One region of the Streptomyces sp. WY228 genome, then DNA from elsewhere that is predicted to be linked to it. Evidence: riboswitches for the same ligand, from Rfam matches in the RefSeq annotation. Region 1 holds a riboswitch; the other holds the start of a gene.
The links. Region 1 has a riboswitch for glycine ahead of gcvP (aminomethyl-transferring glycine dehydrogenase). Riboswitches for the same ligand answer to the same signal wherever they lie in the genome.

Region 1 (6,996 bases):
CGCAGCGATCCCCCGCCCGCACACCGGCGGGGGGGATCACTGCGGGGGCGGTGTGCTGCCCACTCGGACTAGCCCCATCCGACCACCCCGAACCACCCAAAGGGACAGTGCAGTTGCGGTGAACCGTCCGCGCGGGTGATGCGTCATGGGAGGAGTACGGGTGCTGCAGCGAAATCCCTGCGGATTCTTCCCCGTAGGGCAACACTGGGACCGGACCGACTGATACGGGGGCGGCCATGAACGACTCATCCAGCCGCAGGACACTCGACTCGACGCAGCGAAAGAACCCATCCATGTGCCAGCACCAGCCACCCTGCCCCACCGCCGATTCACCCGACCGGGAGGCCGCCCGCCTGACGGCCCACCATCCCGAACAGGGGTGGAGCCTCCTGTGCAACGGCGTCCTGCTCTTCGAGGACACCGGCGAACTGCTGCCCGACGGGCAGATCATCGCCCCGCACCGGCCGCTGGCAGCCGGCCGCGTGGTGAAGGCCGCCTGAGAACGGCCGTACGGAACGCTCGTACGAAAAAAGGGGCCGGCCCGGAGAGATCTCCGCACCGGCCCCGACGCATGTCCGGCGCGCGCCGCTCCCGGCGCACGCCCTACGACAGGCTGATTCAGTTGTCGTACTCGTCCAGCGGCGGGCAGGAGCAGACCAGGTTCCGGTCGCCGAAGGCACCGTCGATCCGGCGCACCGGCGGCCAGTACTTGTCGGCGGCGGACACGCCGGCCGGGAAGACGGCCTCCTCGCGGCTGTAACCGTGCTCCCAGTCGCCGCCGAGCGCGGCCGCCGTGTGCGGGGCGTTGGCCAGCGGGTTGTCGTCCTTGCTCCACTCCCCCGAGGCGACCTTCTCGATCTCGGCGCGGATCGCGATCATGGTGTCGCAGAACCGGTCGAGCTCCGCGAGGTCCTCGCTCTCCGTCGGCTCGATCATCAGCGTGCCGGCCACCGGGAACGACATCGTCGGCGAGTGGAAGCCGTAGTCGATCAGGCGCTTGGCCACATCGTCGATGGAGACGCCGGTCGCCTTGGAGATCGGGCGCAGGTCCACGATGCACTCGTGCGCGACCAGTCCGGCCGGGCCGTTGTACAGGATCGGGAAGTGCGGCTCCAGCCGCTTGGCGATGTAGTTCGCGGCCAGCACGGCGACCTGCGTGGCCCGCTTGAGGCCCTCGCCGCCCATCAGACGGACGTACGCCCAGGAGATCGGCAGAATGCCCGCCGAGCCCCACGGGGCGGCCGAGATCGGGCCCACACCGGTCTCCGGGCCCGCGGCGGGCTGGAGGGGGTGGTTGGGCAGGTACGGGGCGAGGTGCGCGCGGACGCCGACCGGGCCGACGCCCGGGCCGCCGCCGCCGTGCGGGATGCAGAAGGTCTTGTGCAGGTTCAGGTGCGAGACGTCGCCGCCGAACTTGCCGGGCTTGGCGAGCCCGACCAGCGCGTTGAGGTTGGCGCCGTCGACGTAGACCTGGCCGCCCGCGTCGTGCACCTCGCCGCAGATGTCGGCGACGTGCTCCTCGAACACCCCGTGCGTGGACGGGTAGGTGATCATGAGCACGGCCAGCTCGTCGCGGTGCTGCTCGATCTTGGCGCGCAGGTCCGCGATGTCGACCTCGCCGTCGTCGGCGGTCTTCACCACGACGACCTTCATGCCCGCCATGACGGCGCTCGCGGCGTTGGTGCCGTGCGCGGAGGACGGGATGAGACAGACGGTGCGCTGCTCGTCGCCGTTGGCCCGGTGGTACGCGCGGACGGCCAGCAGACCCGCGAACTCGCCCTGGGAACCGGCGTTGGGCTGGATGGAGACCGCGTCGTACCCGGTGACCTCGGCCAGGCGCTCCTCCAGCTCACGGATGAGGGTGAGGAAGCCCTGCGCCTGCTCGGCCGGGGCGAAGGGGTGCAGCGCGCCGAACTCGGGCCAGGTGATCGACTCCATCTCGGCGGTCGCGTTCAGCTTCATGGTGCAGGAGCCGAGCGGGATCATGCCGCGGTCCAGCGCGTAGTCGCGGTCGGCGAGCTTGCGCAGGTAGCGCAGCATCGCGGTCTCGGAGCGGTGCTGGTGGAAGACCGGGTGGGTCAGGATGTCGTCGGAGCGCAGCAGCGCCTCCGGCAGCGCGTCGGCGACCGTGGCGTCCAGCGCCTCGATGTCGCCCTCGGCGCCGAAGGCGGCCCAGACGGCGGAGATCTGCGCACGGGTGGTGGTCTCGTCGCAGGCGACGGAGACGTGGTCGGCGTCGACGAGGCGGAGGTTGACCCCGCGCTCCCGGGCGTCCGCGACGATGCCGGCGGCCTTGCCGGGGACGCGCACGGTCAGGGTGTCGAAGAACGCGCCGTGCACGACCTCGGCGCCGGCGGTGCGCAGACCGTCGGCCAGGATCGCGGCGAGGCGGTGGGTGCGCCGGGCGATCGTCCGCAGCCCCTCGGGGCCGTGGTAGACCGCGTACATCCCGGCCATGACGGCGAGCAGTACCTGCGCGGTGCAGATGTTGCTGGTGGCCTTCTCGCGGCGGATGTGCTGCTCGCGGGTCTGGAGGGCCAGACGGTAGGCCTTGTTGCCGTCGGCGTCGACGGAGACGCCGACGAGGCGGCCCGGCAGGGAGCGGGCGAACTTCTCACGGACCGCCATGAAGCCGGCGTGCGGGCCGCCGAAGCCCATGGGCACGCCGAAGCGCTGGGTGGTGCCGACCGCGATGTCGGCGCCGAGCGCGCCGGGCGAGGTGAGCAGCGTGAGGGCCAGCAGGTCGGCGGCGACGGTGACGATCGCGCCGAGCTCGTGGGCCTGCTCGATGACGGGCTCGATGGCGCGCACGGCCCCGGAGGCGCCCGGGTACTGGAGCAGGACGCCGAAGACGCCGCGCTCGGCGATCTCGGCGGGGATGCCGTCGCTCAGGTCGGCGACGACGACCTCGACGCCGGTGGGCTCGGCGCGGGTCTCGATGACCGCGACGGTCTGGGGCAGGGTGTCGGCGTCGACCAGGAAGACGCCCTTCTTGACCTTGCCGACGCGCCGGGACAGGGCCATGGCCTCGGCGGCCGCGGTGCCCTCGTCGAGCAGGGAGGCGCCGGAGGTGGGCAGCCCGGTCAGCTCGGCGACCATCGTCTGGAAGTTCAGGAGGGCTTCGAGCCGGCCCTGGGAGATCTCCGGCTGGTACGGCGTGTAGGCCGTGTACCACGCGGGGTTCTCCATGACGTTGCGCAGGATGACGGGCGGCGTGAAGGTGCCGTAGTAGCCGAGGCCGATCATCGGGGCCAGCACCTGGTTGCGGTCGGCCAGCGAGCGCAGCTCGGCCAGCACCTCCGCCTCGGTGCGCGCCGACGGAAGGTTCAGGGCCTCCGCGCTCTTGATCACGTCGGGCACCGCGGCGGCGGTGAGCTCGTCGAGGGAGCCGTAGCCGACCTGGGCGAGCATCTTCGCCTGGGCCCCGGCGTCGGGCCCTATGTGGCGCTGCTCGAACGGAATACCCTGCTCCAGCTGGGAGAGTGGAGTGCGACGGGGGGTCATGGTGGAGGCCTCCTGGTCTGTCACGACCTGCGAGGGGCACCACGGCGTGGGTGCCCGAACGGCCTCCCCCTCTGTCATCTCAACCTGAGAGCTTCACCGGCCCGCCCGCAGGCGCGCCGGCTTTCACCGTCGGTGAGGGTCGAATCCACCCGGGCCTGCGCCCGCACGGAACCGCCCTGCTTTCCAGAGTGACCTCAACCGTGCGGTACGGGGGCCTGAGAGATTCCGGGGAGGATTTGCTCCTTCGGCGCCTCCGGATTCTGCACCGGAGGACTCTCCCGCACGGGGTCAGCAGCCACTGCCAGCCTACCAGCGGGCTCCGCGCCGGAGCTCTCGAGTGGCCGACACCACGGATCTGCACTTGTGTGGTCCTGGTGGAGCGACAGGGTCCACCCTGAGCAGTTGCGACCAGTGGGAGGCACCGTGGAGACCGATATCGATCCGCGCCGCCTGATCGGCCGCAAGGCATTCGATCGCAAGGGCGCCAAGATCGGAACGGTGGATGAGGTCTATCTCGACGACGCGACGGGCGTGCCCGAGTGGGCGGCCGTCCGTACCGGCCTGTTCAGCAGGGACGCCTTCGTCCCGCTGGAACCGAGCGAGTTCGTCGACGACGCGCTGCGCGTCCCGTTCGACCGCGCGTTGATCAAGGGCGCGCCGGACTTCGGCGTCGGACGGCACCTCTCGCCCGAGCAGGAACTGCAGCTCTACCGGCATTACGGGCTGGACTCCCCGCCCCCGGAGGACGCGGCGGATCCGGCGTCCGACCGGGACTTCGGCAGGCTGGCCGGCCAGGAGGAGTAGTCGGCCGGCTCGCGGACGAGCGGCAGCGGGTCGGCGGGCCGCAGCCGCGGATCGTCGACGCGGAACGTGAGGACCCGGCCGGGGGCGCTCCATGGTTCCTCGAACCGGACGGTGACCCGGCCGATCCCGCTGCCCTGCACCCAGCCGTGCCCGTGCTCCTCGTGGCGCACATCGTGTCCGGCGGGCCAGCGCCGCGCGGCGAGCTGTTCGGCGCTGTCCGCCCCGGGCTCCGGGGCGGCTTCCTCCTCGCCGCCCTCCCCGGCCGCAGCCCCGTGCTCCTCGGCCCGCTGCGCCAGCTCCCGGGCGTCGGCGGCCTGGGCGAACAGGTCCTCCTGGGTGTAGTCGGCGAGCCCCGTGACGCCGACCCCGAGCAGCCGTACGCCTCCCGTGGTGTCGACCGACTCCAGCAGCCGCCCCGCCGCCTCACGGACCACCGTGGGGTCGTCCGTGGGGCCTCTGAGGGTCTCGGAGCGGGTCAGCGTGGAGAAGTCGTAGCGGCGGACCTTCAGCACCACCGTGCGGCCCGAGCGGTCGGCGGCGCGGAGCCTTTCCACGCACCGGACGGCCAGCCGCTCCACCTCGGCGCGCACCCTCACCCGGTCGTGCAGGTCCACGTCGAAGGTGTCCTCCACCGATACGGACTTGGCGTCCCGCTCGGCGACCACCGGCCGGTCGTCGAGCCCCAGCGCCATCCGGTGGAGCCCGTGGCCATGAGCCTTGCCGACCAGCCGTACGAGCTCCGCCTCGCCCGCCTCGGCCAGGTCGTGGACGGTGGTCATGCCCGCGCGTCTGAGATGGTCCCCGGTGGCCGGGCCGACCCCCGGCAGGATGCGGACGGACATCGGGGCGAGCAGCTCGCGTTCGGTGCCCGGTTCGATGACGAGCAGTCCGTCGGGCTTGGCCTCCTCGGAGGCGATCTTGGCGAGCATCTTGGAACCGGCCAGTCCGACCGATCCGCTGAGCCCGGTCACCGCCCGGATGGCCGCCCGCAGCCCCTCGCCCGTCGCCCGGGCCGACGCCGTGTCGTCAGCCGTGCCACCGGCCTCCAGGTCCACGAAGGCCTCGTCCAGGCTGAGCGGCTCCACCAGGGGCGACAGCCGCCCCAGCAGCTCCATCACCTGGTCGCTCACGCTCCGGTACAGCGAGAAGCGGGGCACCAGGTAGGCCGCGTTCGGTGCCAGCCGCCGGGCCTGCGCGGTGGGCATCGCCGAGTGCACGCCCAGGCGCCGCGCCTCGTACGAAGCGGTGGCGACCACCCCGCGCGGGCCGAGGCCGCCCACCACGACCGCCTTGCCGCGCAGGCTCGGCTTGGCCGCCTGCTCCGCCGACGCGTAGAAGGCGTCCATGTCCAGGTGGAGGATGGTGGGCGCGGGTCTCACACTGTCGATGCTGCCCTACGGCACTGACAACGGGACGGTCCGCCGCTCCTGCGAGCGCCGGACCGTCCCGTTGCGTGCTGTTCGTCGTCCCGATCGTCGACCGGTGCTCAGCCGGCGCGGTTGCGCCGCCGCGCCAGCTCGTCCGCGGGGTTGTGGCCGACGAGCGTCTCGCCGGTGTCGACCCGCTCGCCGTGCAGCTGCGAGAGCGCCGCCTCCACATCCCGCCAGACGACGCCGACCGCGATCCCGAAGACCCCCTGCCCGCCCTGGAGCAGGCTGACGACCTCGTCGGGCGAGGAGCACTCGTAGACCGTGGCCCCGTCGCTCATCAGCGTCATGCGTTCGAGGTCCTGGAAACCACGGGCCCGTAGATGCTGGACCGTGGTGCGGATGTTCTGCAGAGCGACCCCGGTGTCCAGGAACCGCTTGACGATCTTGAGGAGGACCACGTCCCGGAAACTGTAGAGACGCTGGGTCCCCGACCCGTAGGCCGGGCGCACACTGGGCTCGACCAGCCCCGTACGCGCCCAGTAGTCCAGCTGGCGGTAGGTGATCCCCGCCGCCGCGCACGCCGTAGGTCCGCGATAGCCGATGTCGTCGGCATCGCTCGCCGCTGCCACGCCGCCCGCTGCCACCGCTGCCGGTTGAACCGGCTGCCTGATGGCGTGGTCGGCTCCACTGCCGTGCTGCGGATACGGCCCACCCGCCGCCGTACCGTCGCCGCTGCTTCTCACGCCGACCTCCGTCCTTGACCTGCCCACTCGAAGGTAGGCAGTCACTCGGGGTGCGTCAACGATCGCCACACTCGGCACGCCGAGTGATAATCACCCTGAGGGTGGTTTCCCGTGTCTCGTTTCCGGGAAAGGCTTGTCGGATGCGCTGACGGCACCCCCGCGGGACGGTCACTGACTGTTCGTACCGAAGTCCTCCGGAGAGATCTGGTCGAGGAATTCGCGGAACTTCTCCACCTCGTCCTCCTGCTCGTCGGGGATCGCGATGCCCGCATCGTCCAGCACGCCGTCACTGCCGTAGATCGGCGTGCCGGTCCGCAGGGCGAGCGCTATGGCGTCGGAGGGCCGGGCGCTCACCTCGACTCCGCTGGCGAAGACGAGCTCCGCGTAGAAGACCCCTTCGCGGAGGTCCGTGATCCGGACCTCGGTGAGCTCCTGGCCCACGGCCTCGAGCACATCCTTGAACAGGTCATGGGTCAGCGGCCTGGCCGGAGCCATGCCCTGCTGGGCGAAGGCGATCGCGGTCGCCTCCCCAGGACCGATCCAAATGGGGAGGTACCGGTCGCCTCCCACTTCAC
Region 2 (6,996 bases), 5.0 Mb from region 1:
CGAGGACGGAGATGGCGGGCGCCAGGATACGGAGACGGCGGGCGCGCGGGTACGGAGACGACGGGCGCGCCCGACCGCCCGGCCGCTCGCCCTGGTCCGGGGCCGGCCCGCCTGCGCTAGCTTCGCCTCATGCTTCCGCTCATCAGTTCACACGCCCAGGTGTACGACAGGGAGTTCCGCAGGCGCGGAGTGCGCGAACAGGGGTGGGGCCGGGGAATGGTGGCCGTGGCCGTCCTCATCTGGCTCTGGCTGGCCTACCAGCTCTTCTTCTCGTTCACCATCGAGTACGGCGTGCGCTCCGAGACCATCGCGTGCGATTCCCGCGCCTTCCACCGTGACGCTTCCTCCGACGAGGCGTCGCACTCCGAGACCGAGCGCAGACTCTGCGCCGCCGAACGCGACTGGGGGCCGATGCTCGCCGCTTTCCTGCTCTCCCTCCCCCTCGCCACGGTCGGCGCCGCGCTGTACGCCTCGGGCACATCCGCGCTGCGAACCGCCGACTACGCCGCTCAGGTCACCCGTCTGAACGCCGTCGAGGAGGCCTGAAGCGCGGCCGGCCGGGCCTTCGGGCTCAGCGGGGCTGGGGCGGGTAGCCGTATCCGGGGGCGGCGAGGGGCGGCGGGCCGGCGGGGGCGTGGGCCTCGCGGTCGTAGAAGGGGCGGGCGTTCGCGCGCAGCCACATGCCGACCGGGTCGTACTCGTCGGACAGGGCGACGGTGGAGACGGGCAGCCCGTCGGGGACCGCCGCGACCGACTGCCGCATCATCTCGCGCACCGATTCGACGGCGGCGCGGCCGGTGTCGTAGAGGTCCAGGCCGATCGCGAGATACGGGACGCCGACCGCCGGGTGCACCCAGGCGCGGCGCAGCGAGCGGATCGCGGGGGTGCGGTGGGCGTTCTGGGTGAGCAGGGCGTAGAACTGCGGGAGCTCGATGGCGGGTTCGGAGAGCCGGAGCGGCCCGGCGGGCAGCCGGTCCAGGCCGGTGGCGATGCGCCGCAGGTCGAGCCAGGGGATGCCGACGCCGCCGCCGGGGGCGTGCGGGTTGAGCCAGATGCCCCAGCGGTCGGGGAAGAGGGCGCGGGCGATGTCGCGTCCGGTGACCAGCTCGTGCGAACGGTTCCAGCCACTGGCGGAGAGCTCCTGGGCGGAGGTGACGCAGGGCGCGTACCCCAGGCCCTCGATCTCCATGTTGCCGTACTGGGCGTCGGGCGAGCCCGCCGTGCCGTGCCAGAGCAGCATCCAGATCCGGCCCTCGGCGACCGCCGCGAGCAGCGCCTCGTAGGTGTCGTAACGCCCGGGGGTCACCTGGCGCAGCATGTGCTCGACCTTCCCGGCCGCCGCGGTGCCTGACGCACTCACCCTGGGTCCCGCCCCTCGTCGATCCATCGCGTTCGCGCCACCGCTCCCGGGCACACGGGAGCGACCACGCCATCAAACCAGCTTATGCGCCACTTCTGACACCGACTTGACGCCACGGTCCGGCGGCACCCGGTCCGGTCGCCTTCGGCGGGCCTCGTACCGGTGGATCAGTGGCCCTCGCGCCGGTAGAACGGGCGTACCTTCTCCCGCATCCAGTCGCCGACGAGGTCCTGGGCCACATCCAGCAGGACCAGGTTGACCGGCCAGGGCACCTGGACCCGGCCGAGCGCCCGGCCGATGGCGTCCATGGGGGCGCTCTGGCCCGCGCCGTCCCAGGTGGCGAACTCGACGCCGACGAAGAGGACCGGGTCGCCGCCCTCGATGCTGGCCAGCGACCGGCGGGCGGTGCTCACCACGCCGGTGGCCTCGAACTCCTCGGACACGGCGGTGAGGAAGTCGACCGGGTCGTGCTGCCAGTCCGGTTCGTACAGTTTGACCCGGCCGCCGGTGGCGGGCCCGTCCAGGGCGGTGCGCCCGGCCCGGCAGAGCTCGGCGACGGCGGGCGGCGGAAGCGGTATGCCGACCGCGCCGCCGGGGTTCACCGCGATGCCGACCTGCGGGGGCAGGCCCCGGGCGAAGTCGCGGGCGGGCGCGACGGCGAAGGACATATGGCTGCCGACGCAGCTGAGGAACTGGGCCTCGGAGCTGAAGACGGGGACGAAGGCCGCGCCGTCGATCTCCATCATCGGCAGGTCGAGGTCCGCGCTCGCGGGGCTGCCGCCGCCCGGCAGCGGCACCCAGACGGAGCTGCGGCCGAGCACCTCGACGAGGCGGCCGCCCGCGTCCGGGACGCCGAGCGAGGCCGTCAGCACCTCTTCGAGCTCGTTGGCGGGCCAGCCCTGCTGGGGGTGCGCCGGTGCGGGTGCCGGAATGTCCACTGCCTCTGTGCCCTCTCTCGACCCTCGGCCGTCGCGCGCGGCGGCCGTCGTGCTCAGGCCAGCACCCTAACCTTCAGCGGCTCGCGGGGGCCTCGGCCTCCGTGAAGGAGATCCGTCCGAGCGCCCCCGCCGCCGGCCGGTCCAGCAGCACCGCTGAGGCACAGCCGGCGGGCAGCAGCCCTTGCTCGGTGTCGCGGAGCAGCCGGGCCACCGCGTTCCGGTGGCGGGCGAAGGCGTAGCCGGAGACCCCTCGGCCGCGCTCCCGCTGCCCCTGCCGGGCCACCTCGGGCGTCACGTCGAGCAGGATCAGATGAAGGGCGCGGCCCCGGCTCACCGCGTGCCGGGCGAGCCAGCCGCGTACCCAGGTCTGGGTGCCGCAGTCGTGCACGACGACGGATTCACCGGAGCGCAGGGCGTTCCAGAGGCCGAGGTAGTGCGCGGCGCGCACCAGGGGGCGGTAGAGGGCGTAGGGGAGTAAGCGGGGCAGCGCGGCGGCCCAGCTGTCGCGGGTGTTCTGGGAGTCGATGGCGCGGCCGCGCACGGCCCGCCGGATGAGGGTCGACTTCCCGCTGCCGGGGAGCCCGGAGACGACCACGACGTCACCGGCGGTGAAATCGAGGCAGTACGGGGCGCGGCCGGTGCGCCCGCGCAGGTCACGTACCACCGGCGCACCCCGTGTGAGCTGCTCTCTTACGGGTGCGCCGGGTTGTGCGGGCATCGCGTCGTGCGCGACCCCCGCGGTCGGTACCGACCGCTGCAACGTCATCGCCCATCCCCCTGCCGTCGGGTCACCCACGCCTGCTCCTGAAGTGTAAAGAAAAGGCAATACGGCACAACCGACCTCGCCGTCTTCCCCCGAGTGGGGACCGGGCCCCCACTCTCCCCCGATGCGTGCGATGATGACCCCGCAAACTGCATACCGGCCGTTCGAATCCGCGCGGGAGAGTTCCGGCCACAGTGTGAGCCGGGCGCCGAAGGAGCAAGATCCTCCCTTGAATCTCTCAGGCCCCGTACCGCGTGGATGAGGCAGATCTGAAAAGCGAGCCGCCCTGCGGCTCCACCCAAGGTGCAAGCCGAGCCCTGTGAACAGGGGCGCCCCCAGGGGCATACCCCGTCAGGGGCTATCGGCGAACCTCTCAGGTTCCGATGACAGATGGGGAGGATTTTCCGTCCTGACGTCGTCATGCCCTGGAGCCGTATCCATGAGCACTGCCCCCCGTCTCACCGCCCTCGACGCGCTGCACCGCTCGCTCGGCGCCACCATGACCGACTTCGCGGGCTGGGACATGCCGCTGCGGTACGCCAGCGAGCGCGACGAGCACAACGCCGTACGCACCCGGGCCGGGCTCTTCGACCTGTCCCACATGGGCGAGATCACCGTCACCGGCCCCGAGGCCGCGGCCTTCCTGAGCTACGCGCTGGTGGGCAACATCGCCACCGTCGGCAACGGCCGGGCCCGCTACACGATGATCGTCCAGGAGGACGGCGGGATCGTCGACGACCTGATCGTCTACCGCCTCGGCGAGACGGAATACATGGTCGTCGCCAACGCGGGCAACGCCCAGATCGTGCTGGACGCGCTGACCGAGCGCGTCGGCGGCTTCGACGCCCAGGTGCGCGACAACCGGGACGCGTACGCGCTGCTCGCGGTCCAGGGCCCGGAGTCGCCCGCCATCATGAAGGCCGTCACCGACGCCGACCTGGACGGGCTGAAGTACTACGCGGGCCTGCCGGGCACGGTCGCCGGGGTTCCGGCGCTCATCGCCCGTACCGGGTACACCGGCGAGGACGGGTTCGAGCTGTTCGTCGCGCCCGAGCACGCCGAGGCCCTGTGGCAGGCGCTGACCGAGGCCGGCGCGCCGCACGGCCTGATCCCGTGCGGGCTCTCCTGCCGGGACACGCTGCGCCTGGAGGCGGGCATGCCGCTGTACGGGCACGAGCTGACGACCGCGCTGACCCCGTTCGACGCGGGCCTGGGCCGGGTCGTGAAGTTCGAGAAGGAGGGCGACTTCGTCGGCCGCGAGGCGTTGCAGGCCGCCGCCGAGCGCGCCGAGACCGCCCCGCCGCGCAAGCTGGTCGGCCTGATCGCCGAGGGCCGCCGGGTCCCGCGCGCGGGCTTCCCGGTCGTGGCCGACGGCAAGGTGATCGGCGAGGTCACCTCCGGCGCCCCCTCCCCGACCCTGGGCAAGCCGATCGCCATGGCCTACGTGGACGCGGCCTTCGCCGCCCCGGGCACCGAGGGCGTGGGCGTGGACATCCGGGGCACGCACGAGCCGTACGAGGTCGTCGCGCTGCCGTTCTACAAGCGCCAGAAGTGATATCCCGGAGGGAACGGTGCATTCCGGGCCCTCCTCACCGGCGCGCGGGCGTCACAGAAGTGACGTACCTCCGTCTCACACCGTAAGACCACCGTTCATCAGCACTCCCCCGCGTACAGGAGAATTCAGGTCATGAGCAACCCCCAGCAGCTGCGGTACAGCAAGGAGCACGAGTGGCTGTCGGCCGTCGAGGACGGCGTGGCCACGATCGGCATCACGGAGTTCGCGGCCAACGCGCTCGGCGACGTCGTCTTCGCGCAGCTCCCGGAGGTCGGTGACACGGTGACCGCGGGCGAGACCTGCGGTGAGCTGGAGTCGACCAAGTCCGTCAGCGATCTGTACTCGCCGGTGACCGGTGAGGTGACGGCGGCCAACCAGGACGTCGTGGACGACCCCTCGCTGGTGAACTCCGCTCCCTTCGAGGGCGGCTGGCTGTTCAAGGTGCGCGTCGCGGAGGAGCCGGCCGATCTGCTCTCCGCCGACGAGTACACCGCGTTCTCCGGCAACTGAGACCTTAAGGGACCCCCTGATGTCGCTTCTGAACTCCTCCCTCCACGAGCTGGACCCGGACGTCGCCGCCGCCGTCGACGCCGAGCTCCACCGTCAGCAGTCCACCCTCGAAATGATCGCCTCGGAGAACTTCGCTCCGGTCGCCGTCATGGAGGCGCAGGGCTCCGTCCTCACCAACAAGTACGCCGAGGGCTACCCCGGCCGCCGCTACTACGGCGGCTGTGAGCACGTCGACGTCGTCGAGCAGATCGCGATCGACCGGATCAAGGCCCTGTTCGGCGCCGAGGCCGCGAACGTCCAGCCGCACTCCGGTGCGCAGGCGAACGCCGCCGCGATGTTCGCGCTGCTGAAGCCGGGCGACACGATCATGGGCCTGAACCTGGCCCACGGCGGTCACCTGACCCACGGCATGAAGATCAACTTCTCCGGCAAGCTCTACAACGTGGTCCCGTACCACGTCGACGAGAGCGGCACCGTGGACATGGAGGAGGTCGAGCGCCTCGCCAAGGAGTCCCAGCCGAAGCTGATCGTGGCCGGCTGGTCCGCCTACCCGCGCCAGCTGGACTTCGCCGCCTTCCGCCGCATCGCGGACGAGGTCGGCGCGTACCTCATGGTCGACATGGCGCACTTCGCGGGCCTGGTCGCGGCCGGGCTGCACCCCAACCCGGTGCCGCACGCCCACGTCGTCACCACCACCACGCACAAGACCCTCGGCGGTCCGCGCGGTGGCGTGATCCTCTCCACCCAGGAGCTCGCCAAGAAGATCAACTCGGCGGTCTTCCCGGGCCAGCAGGGCGGCCCGCTGGAGCACGTGATCGCGGCCAAGGCGGTCTCGTTCAAGATCGCGGCGGGCGAGGAGTTCAAGGAGCGCCAGCAGCGCACCCTGGACGGCGCGCGGATCCTGGCCGAGCGCCTGGTCCAGCCGGACGTCACCGAGGTGGGCGTCTCCGTCCTCTCCGGCGGCACCGACGTGCACCTGGTCCTGGTCGACCTGCGCAACTCCGAGCTGGACGGCCAGCAGGCCGAGGACCGGCTGCACGAGCTGGGCATCACGGTCAACCGGAACGCCATCCCGAACGACCCGCGCCCCCCGATGGTCACCTCGGGTCTGCGGATCGGCACCCCGGCGCTGGCCACCCGCGGCTTCGGCGCCGAGGACTTCACCGAGGTCGCGGAGATCATCGCCGCCGCCCTGAAGCCGTCCTACGACGCGGACGACCTCAAGGCCCGCGTGGTGGCGCTGGCCGAGAAGTTCCCGCTGTACCCCGGCCTGAAGTAGCACCTGGCCTGCGGTTCTGCACGTTCGGGCGGGGCACCGCGCACACTGAACAGAGTGAGCGCGGTGCCCCGATCCGTGTCCCCGATGATCCTTCTTGTTCCGCTCGCCCCGCTTATTCCGCTCGCCCCGCTTGTCCCGCACCACCCAGGCAGACAACGGCGTCTTCCAACCCCAAGGAGTACTCCCGTGGCCATCTCGGTCTTCGACCTCTTCTCGGTCGGCATCGGCCCGTCCAGCTCCCACACGGTGGGCCCGATGCGTGCCGCCCGGATGTTCGCGCGCCGCCTGAAGAACGAGGGCCTGCTCGCGCACACCGCGTCGATACGGGCCGAGCTGTACGGCTCCCTCGGCGCGACCGGACACGGGCACGGCACGCCCAAGGCGGTCCTGCTCGGCCTGGAGGGCGAGTCGCCCCAGACCGTCGACGTGGAGACGGCCGACGCCCGGGTCGAGGCGATCCGCTCCACCGGCCGGATCAACCTCCTCGGCATGCACGAGATCCCGTTCGCCTTCGACGACGACCTGATCCTGCACCGCCGCAAGGCGCTCCCGTACCACGCCAACGGCATGACGATCCTCGCGTACGACACC

Region 2: linked by a shared signal. The riboswitch ahead of gcvT (glycine cleavage system aminomethyltransferase GcvT) and the one ahead of gcvP (aminomethyl-transferring glycine dehydrogenase) in region 1 are both predicted to bind glycine.

What each region holds. Positions count from the first base shown of each region.
Region 1 covers NZ_CP079114.1:1,081,318-1,088,313, forward strand. The annotation lists gene KV381_RS04410 (DUF5999 family protein) at 294-500, shown strand; gene gcvP (aminomethyl-transferring glycine dehydrogenase) at 619-3,504, opposite strand; glycine riboswitch at 3,698-3,795, opposite strand; gene KV381_RS04420 (PRC-barrel domain-containing protein) at 3,928-4,308, shown strand; gene KV381_RS04425 (DNA polymerase IV) at 4,221-5,687, opposite strand; gene KV381_RS04430 (MerR family transcriptional regulator) at 5,795-6,421, opposite strand; gene KV381_RS04435 (bifunctional nuclease family protein) at 6,590-6,996, opposite strand, start outside.
Region 2 covers NZ_CP079114.1:6,115,216-6,122,211, reverse strand. The annotation lists gene KV381_RS26865 (hypothetical protein) at 130-546, shown strand; gene KV381_RS26860 (enhanced serine sensitivity protein SseB C-terminal domain-containing protein) at 572-1,360, opposite strand; gene KV381_RS26855 (enhanced serine sensitivity protein SseB) at 1,528-2,298, opposite strand; gene KV381_RS26850 (AAA family ATPase) at 2,372-3,064, opposite strand; glycine riboswitch at 3,227-3,324, shown strand; gene gcvT (glycine cleavage system aminomethyltransferase GcvT) at 3,501-4,616, shown strand; gene gcvH (glycine cleavage system protein GcvH) at 4,749-5,126, shown strand; gene glyA (serine hydroxymethyltransferase) at 5,146-6,405, shown strand; gene KV381_RS26830 (L-serine ammonia-lyase) at 6,592-6,996, shown strand, end outside.